One region of the Xenorhabdus doucetiae genome, then DNA from elsewhere that is predicted to be linked to it. Evidence: predicted binding sites of a transcription regulator. Region 1 holds the regulator's gene; the other holds the start of a gene.
What was found. The regulator PurR, encoded in region 1, represses purine synthesis genes. The targets are predictions, from matches to a motif close to CANGCAAACGTTTGCNTG.

Region 1 (4,177 bases):
GCTTTACTTGAAATTGCTGCAATTACTTTAAAAATGGATGAAAATGGTTGGCTAACACCTGCCAATACACTGCATTTCCATATTGAGCCTTTTGAAGGAGCTAACCTTGATCCTGCCGCTCTTGCTTTCACCGGCATTGATCCAACAAATCCCCTACGGGGAGCAGTCAGTGAATACGCTGCCTTGCATGCAATTTTCAAAATGATCCGCAAGGGCATGAAAGAGACGAATTGTAACCGCGCAATTATGGTCGCCCATAATGCCAATTTTGATCACAGTTTTGTCATGGCTGCTGCTGAACGCGCAGGCTTGAAACGCAATCCATTCCATCCGTTCGCAACTTTTGATACCGCCGCACTCAGTGGTTTGGTTCTTGGCCAAACAATTCTTGCCAAGGCCTGCATCACAGCAGAAATTCCGTTTGACAGCAATCAAGCACATAGCGCTCTTTATGATACTGATCGAACTGCCCTGCTTTTCTGTGAACTTGTCAATCGCTGGAAACGGCTGGGTGGTTGGCCATTACCCTCAGCTAACACCGCTAACTGCGAAGCCTAAAACAAGCAAACCTCATATTGATTAATCTGTAAATAGTAACCCCATACCTATAAAAGTATGGGGTTATGAAAAAACATCTATCATTTCGATGAATGACTGACCTTATTCCTGATCACGATACTTGTCGGCAGTCTCTTTGATCAGCGTTTGTAGTTCACCACGCTGATACATCTCAACAAGGATGTCACAACCTCCCACTAACTCACCGTCAACCCAAAGCTGGGGAAAAGTCGGCCAATTTGCATACTTAGGCAACTGAGCACGGATATCTGGATTTTGCAGAATATCCACATAAGCAAAACGCTCACCACAAGCGGATAAAGCCTGAACTGCCTGTGCGGAGAAGCCACAACTTGGCAGTTTCGGTGAACCTTTCATATACAGCAGAATTGGATTTTCTCTGAGCTGACGTTCGATTTTTTCAATAACCGCATCAACTGTTGTATCTGTCACTGTATTCGTGTTTGTATTAAAATTCGTCATTGTTGCTTCCTCAAAACTGCAAACGCTATTTATCAGCATAAGATAAAGATTGATTCAGAATACCACTTTCTACTCTCATTTTTCTACCGTGAACTTTATATGCTGGGTGTATCTACTCCATGTTACAGTTCAGTTCTGCGCCAGTTCGCCGCCTGATAGCATCTTTTTCCCTGTTATTTGGCAGAAAAGTTGTTAAGATAATTAGCAAAAAATTAATACGATAATGAGACTAAATTTGCCCTGCCCATGATAAGCAATCCTAAGTCATGGTTTGCAGAGCCAAAAAACCCGATATTAAAAAGGAGCATGCAATGTCTTTTGAATTACCCGCATTACCTTATGCCAAAGATGCCTTGGAACCCCATATTTCTGCAGAAACTCTAGAATATCACCACGGCAAACATCACAACGCTTACGTCGTAAACCTGAATAATTTGACTAAAGATACTGAGTTTGCCGGAAAATCGTTGGAAGAGATCATCAAAACCTCTGAAGGCGGAATCTTCAATAACGCTGCACAAATTTGGAACCATACGTTCTACTGGCATAGCCTGTCACCAAATGGGGGTGGCGAACCCACCGGAAAAGTCGCAGACGCTATCAACAATGCTTTCGGTTCTTTTGCTGAGTTCAAACAGCAGTTCACTGACGCAGCCCTGAAAAACTTTGGTTCTGGTTGGACTTGGTTAGTCAAGAAAACTGACGGCACATTGGCTATCGTTAACACATCCAATGCAGCAACGCCATTGACTGGTGAAGACAAACCCGTACTGACCGTTGATGTTTGGGAGCACGCATACTACATCGATTACCGTAATGCACGCCCTCAATATTTGGAGCACTTCTGGGCGCTGGTCAACTGGAAATTTGTTGAAGAAAACTTGGCTTAATAAGGTTAATTATCTTACCAAGTTAAAATAACAAGGGCAGGTTTTCCTTCATTCGTGGCATCACAATTGTTGGAAAACCCGCCCTTAAAGCAAGTGATGTTACAAATTCTTCTTTTCTATCCTGATCAGATCAAGCAGAGACTTGCCAGAAAAACAATCATGATTAATGCACTACCGGCAGCCAATAATCCCAATTTCAGATCTGTGTCCATAGAACATCCTCAATGTGAAAATTAAGAGACCTCAACACGATAAATTTTTAAGTACAAGTTTTGAGCGGTTACTCACCGTATCATTTAAAAAACCATACCCAATATTTAGTCCATACTCTTTATAACATCGATTATTACTTTCACTTTTGAGCTAGATCAGACAAAATTCAAGGTTTATCGCTGACTTATTGCCAACTATCACTCTATATAAATATATTGGCAAACGATTAACAAATAGCTATACCCGATAGATTTCAAAATTGAAAGATGAAAGGTATACCAATTAGACCAAAAGGTCAGGAGTCCTTTTTATCATGGCAACGATTAAAGATGTGGCCAAACGCGCTGGTGTTTCGACCACAACCGTATCGCATGTTATCAATAAAACCCGTTTCGTCGCCGAAGATACAAAGGCTGCGGTTTGGGCTGCGATTAAGGAACTGAATTATTCTCCCAGTGCCGTTGCCCGCAGCTTGAAAGTTAACCACACCAAATCCATCGGATTACTGGCAACCTCAAGTGAAGCACCGTATTTTGCTGAGATCATAGAATCGGTTGAGAATAGCTGCTATAGCAAAGGTTATACACTGATCTTATGTAATTCCCATAATAACCTTGATAAACAGAAAGCGTACCTCGCGATGCTGGCGCAAAAACGTGTAGACGGTTTGCTGGTAATGTGTTCAGAATACCCTGAACAGCTTTTAGGTATGCTGGAAGACTACCGTAATATTCCTATGGTGGTCATGGATTGGGGAGAATCCAGAGGGGATTTTACCGATGCAATTATTGATAATGCTTTTCATGGCGGTTACTTAGCGGGTCGTTATCTCATTGAGCGCGGTCATCGTGATATTGCATCTATTCCTGGGCCATTAGCAAGAAATACCGGCGGAGGACGCCATCAAGGTTTTCTCAAGGCGCTGAAAGAAGCCAACATCACCATTCGGGATGAGTGGATGGTACAAGGTGATTTTGAACCTGAGTCCGGTTATCAAGCCATGTATAAGATCCTGAATCAGAAACATCGCCCAACCGCTGTTTTTTGCGGTGGGGACGTCATGGCAATGGGGGCAATCTGTGCAGCCGATGAGTTAGGACTACGTGTTCCACAAGACATTTCAATCATCGGTTATGACAATATTCGCAATGCCCGCTATTTCACACCAGCATTGACAACCATCCACCAACCCAAAGAACGTTTAGGGCAGATGGCTTTTGCAATGCTATTGGACAGAATCATCAATAAACGTGAGGATGTACAAACTATCGAAGTCCACCCACGCCTTGTCGAACGGCGCTCGGTTGCGGATGGACCTTTTATCGATTATCGCCGCTGACAGTTAATTTTCTTGCAGCCATTCAGCATTAAGTGTTTCGCTATCTCCCAGATAATCAAGTAACCAACTTAATGCGGGTGAATGGCTCTTTTGCGACCATGTCAGGCAGCATGGGCTGTCAGGCAAGGGTTGCTCGAGTTCGAGTGCCATCAGCTTGCCTTTACGGATCAGCGGTAATGCAAGGTGCTTGGGCACCATGCCGACACATAATCCATCCATCAGGCAACTTAACCCAACATTCCAATCAGGAACAATCAACCTTCGTTGATTATCCAAAGCCCATGTATCACGCTTAGGCAAGCTGCGTGAAGTATCTTCGAGACATAAACTGGGATAAGGCCGCATCTGATCATCATTCAATTTCCCCGATATCACTGCCAGTTCATGTTCAGGGCTGGCGACACATAACCACGGAATAAATCCCATATCCCTGAAACTATATCGCTCACCAACGGGGGAAGCCCGTGTTGCACCAATGGCAACGTCCACCCGTCCATCCACCAAAGCATCCCATACGCCATTGAAAACTTCAGGATAGATAAATAATTCAATATCGGGGAAATGACGATAAAAATCCAAAATTAACCGAAGCGTTCGCTCTGGTTTTACCACCTGATCAACCGCAATACTGAATTGCCCACGCCAGCCATTGGCAACTTGTTGACACTGGTGCCGAGTGTGATTCATTTTTTTG
Region 2 (4,177 bases), 2.0 Mb from region 1:
TAAATGCTCTCATTGCAGAAGGTAAAAAACTAGAAGAGAAGCTAGTGCATAATGATCCTTCTTTAAAAGAAGATATTGGATATAAGGAATTTAAATATCATTTTTTCCCGTTTAAAGCTGGTATGGGTGTTTTTTTTGTCACTGTTATTCTTAATCTTTTGTTATCATCCGCAATGATTTTTTCTATATTTATAACTTATTTGCAAGATATAACGCACGATAAATTAACAATCATAACGTCTGTTTTTATATCAATATTTTGGTTTTTTTTATTCTCTTATAGCGTGTTCCTTTTAGGGAAAGGGAACAATAACGCATTGTATATACATAAAATTATGTATCAATTGATAATTTTAATCAGTGTGGCGTTTTTTTTGCTTGATGTTTTCCACAACGTTATATTGTTTTTTTTGCTTGTTTCTAGCGCCTTGCTTGTTAAGGTTGTGATGAATACTCGTTATTTCTATAAGATAATAACAGAAATAAGATTTTTTAGAATCACTCATGTTTTTTTATCCAATGATATGAAAGGAATAATGAATATGTCTAGAAAAGAATCTAAAAGGTACGCAAGAGAGATTGAAGCTAAAAAACGTCGTGAAATAAGAGATAAAAAAAGAAAAAACATGTAAAGTAGATAGGATTTGGAAAAGTAAATATTAATATACCAAATTATCCGATTAAGAATATCGAATAATTTGGCAGGCCAGTGAGAGTTATTGGTGTTGCTTTTTTACGAACCAGGCGAGCATGGCAGAAGTCAACAATAGCAATGTCCCTGCTGCGATCAATACCGACAAGAATGAGTGATTAAATGCCTGTTGTGCAGCATGGATCAGCGAAAGTGCGGCTTCTCCCTTTAACCCTTCTGCGGCGATAAGTGCCTCATCAATACTGTTTCGTGCCATCTCTGGGATGCCTATATCAGCCGGAAGGGTGAATGAGGCAGAATAGACGGCTACCATCAGGCTGCCGAGCACCGCTATTCCGATTAAACTTCCCAGCTCATAGGCCACTTCCTCGATAGACGCGGCGGTGCCCGCCTTGCTTTCCGGCGCATTAAGCATGATGGCCGTGGAAGCGGCTGTCATTGCTGCGCCAGTGCCAAACCCAATGATGCTTAACGACACCATTTGCACCCACATGCCGGATTGCAAACCGATAAGATAACCAAAAATACCCAGTCCGGCGAGGGCGAGGGAAAGCCACATGATCCGCCTGGAACCCAGCTTCGGTATGGCAAGTCCGGCCAAAGGGCCGGCAACAAAAGCAGCAACCGGAATAGGTAAGATAGCGAGTCCTGCTTGCAGGGGAGAAAATCCCATCGCAAGTTGGAAGTTTTGGCTGAGGGCGAGTTCTATGCCCACAATAGCGGCGGTGGAAACAAAAGCGGCGATAATTCCTGCCGTGAAGGGGCGATTGCGGAAAAGATGGAAATCGATCATGGGTGTTGATGAACGCTGCTGCCGACGAACAAAAATGACCGTGAAAATAATCCCAATAATGCCCGCTATCGCTGCGGTTTCCAATGACGGGGCTTGTTTACTGATTTCCTTAATTGCATAGGTAATACCGAACAACCCAAGCATAATTTGCCCGGAAGCAATCAGGTCAAAGGAGTGGCTTGGATTGTTCGGGCTTTTAGAAATAACGACCAGTGCAAAACCAAACGCAACGAGGACAATCGGGACATTGATAAGGAAAACCGAGCCCCACCAGTAATATTCGAGCAGGAACCCGCCGATAACAGGGCCAAGCGCAGCCCCACCCGAAGCGACGGCAGACCAGATGCCAATGGCAAGCGCCCTTTCGTTGGGATCTTCAAATGCTTGCCGGACTATTGCGAGTGTTGCCGGCATCATCATCGCCGCGCCAAAAGCAAGAACCACACGGGCAGCAATCAGAATAGCAGGCGTGGGAGAAAATGCGGCCATCAGCGATGCAGCGCCGAAAATGGCCAGCCCGTGAGTAAACAGTTTTTTTGCCCCAAAACGGTCACTCAATGCCCCCATAGCGGGAAGTAAGCCTGCGATGGTCAACGTATAGGCATTCATGATCCACAGTTTTTCAGAGGCAGAAGCACGCAAATCATGTGTCAGCCGTGGCAAAGCGGTGTAGAGAACAGTCATATCAACGACAACTAAGAAAAGTGCACTGGAAATAATAGCGAGTACAAGCCAACGGATATTTGATTTCATAAGCAAATTCACCAATATGGTTCGCGACCTTACCGAATCTTGACTGGATTGTTGGCGAATATTATAAATACATACGTATTTAATGAAAAGGAGGTTCTTATGGGACGACGCAAGAAAATTGATCGAGAAGTTCTGCTGGATGCCGCAGAGCAAATTGTCACAACACATGGCGCTGCGGCTCTCACCATTGATGCACTGGCGAAGGCGGTAGGTATTACCAAAGGCGGAGTGCAATACAGTTTTAACACAAAAGAGGGTCTTATTGATGCGATGTTTGAGCGTTGGGGGGCAAGTTATGACGAACAGTTTCATGAAATGGCCGGAGATAATCCACACCCCCTGACAGCAGTACGTGCACATATTGAAGCGACCAGGCGATCTGATGAAGCATCAACGGCAAAGGCGGCGGGTTTGTTGGCTGCGTTATTACAGACACCTGAACATCTCGAATCAACCCGAATTTGGTATCGACAACGCATAGCAGGTTTGGATACAGCGACGGAAGAGGGTCGGCAGGCGCGTTTGGCGTTTTTAGCGACAGAGGGAGCATTTGTTCTGCGTTTTTTCGGCTTAATGGATGTCACACAGGATGAGTGGGGAGATATCTTAAATGACATTCTGGCTGCCATGCCATCCCCTGATTCTTCTGTAAATACAACATCAGAAGCAGAGAAATCGAATAAAATATCGTCTAACAATGAATGTCCTCAAAAATCATAATGTTATTTAACCTATTGATTATACACACCGCAAACGTTTTCTTTTTTTATCGTTTCAGGGTAACGATTTGTAGGGGTTTCCTGTAGGATAGGCCGAAAACTTCGCTTTTTTGGGGAAACAATATTACATGAGCACAATCACTTCTGGCTCTGCTAATCGTCAGGGCTTGCTTCAGCGCGTGTTTAAATTACAGGAACATGGTACGACGGCGCGTACCGAAATGATCGCCGGGCTGACCACCTTTCTCACGATGGTGTATATCGTCTTTGTTAACCCGCAAATTCTGGCAGTGGCAGGTATGGATATTAAAGCGGTATTTGTCACCACCTGTTTAATCGCCGCTGTTGGCAGCATTATGATGGGATTGGTGGCGAATCTGCCCGTTGCCGTTGCACCTGCAATGGGATTGAATGCGTTTTTTGCCTTTGTTGTGGTCGGCGCGATGGGCATTTCATGGCAGGTGGCGATGGGAGCGATTTTTTGGGGTGCGGTGGGGTTGTTTATATTGACGCTCTTTCGTATTCGTTATTGGATGATCGCCAATATTCCATTGAGCCTGCGTGTGGGCATTACCAGTGGCATCGGCCTGTTTATTGCGATGATGGGGCTGAAAAATGCCGGCATTATCGTGCCTAATCCCGACACGATTGTCTCAATGGGTAACTTTGCTGCCCATAATGTCCTGTTGGGGGCATTGGGCTTTTTTATCATTGCTATTCTGGCGGCACGTAATTTCCATGCCGCGGTGTTGATTTCGATCATCGTGACAACGGGCATCGGTTGGATGATGGGCTATGTGGAATATCACGGTATTTTTGATCTGCCGCCGAGTGTAATGAGCGTAGTGGGTAATGTCGATATCAAAGGCGCGCTGGATATCGCGCTGGCTGGCGTGATTTTCTCATTTATGCTGGTGAACTTGTTTGATTCTTCCGGCACATTGATTGGTGTGACGGATAAAGCGGGGATTGCTGACAGTAAGGGTCAATTTCCACGCATGAAACAAGCCTTGTACGTGGATAGTATCAGTTCGGTGGCTGGCTCCTATATTGGGACGTCTTCAGTGACCGCCTATATTGAAAGCTCTTCGGGCGTGTCTGTTGGCGGCCGCACGGGGTTGACCGCGATTGTCGTTGGTATCCTGTTCCTGCTGGTGATGTTTATCTCGCCACTGGCAAGCATGGTGCCCGCCTATGCTACAGCGGGAGCTTTGGTTTATGTGGGTGTCCTGATGACATCCAGCCTGACACGGGTGCAAT

Region 2: XDD1_RS17745 (NCS2 family permease) is a predicted target of PurR. The motif match lies at 2,945-2,962, and genes of this name have one in related genera.

What each region holds. Positions count from the first base shown of each region.
Region 1 covers NZ_FO704550.1:1,875,812-1,879,988, reverse strand. The annotation lists gene rnt (ribonuclease T) at 1-558, shown strand, start outside; gene XDD1_RS08600 (Grx4 family monothiol glutaredoxin) at 661-1,041, opposite strand; gene sodB (superoxide dismutase [Fe]) at 1,353-1,931, shown strand; gene purR (HTH-type transcriptional repressor PurR) at 2,458-3,483, shown strand; gene punR (DNA-binding transcriptional activator PunR) at 3,487-4,177, opposite strand, start outside.
Region 2 covers NZ_FO704550.1:4,070,424-4,074,600, reverse strand. The annotation lists gene XDD1_RS17760 (hypothetical protein) at 1-632, shown strand, start outside; gene XDD1_RS17755 (MFS transporter) at 717-2,198, opposite strand; gene XDD1_RS17750 (TetR/AcrR family transcriptional regulator) at 2,298-2,918, shown strand; gene XDD1_RS17745 (NCS2 family permease) at 3,046-4,177, shown strand, end outside.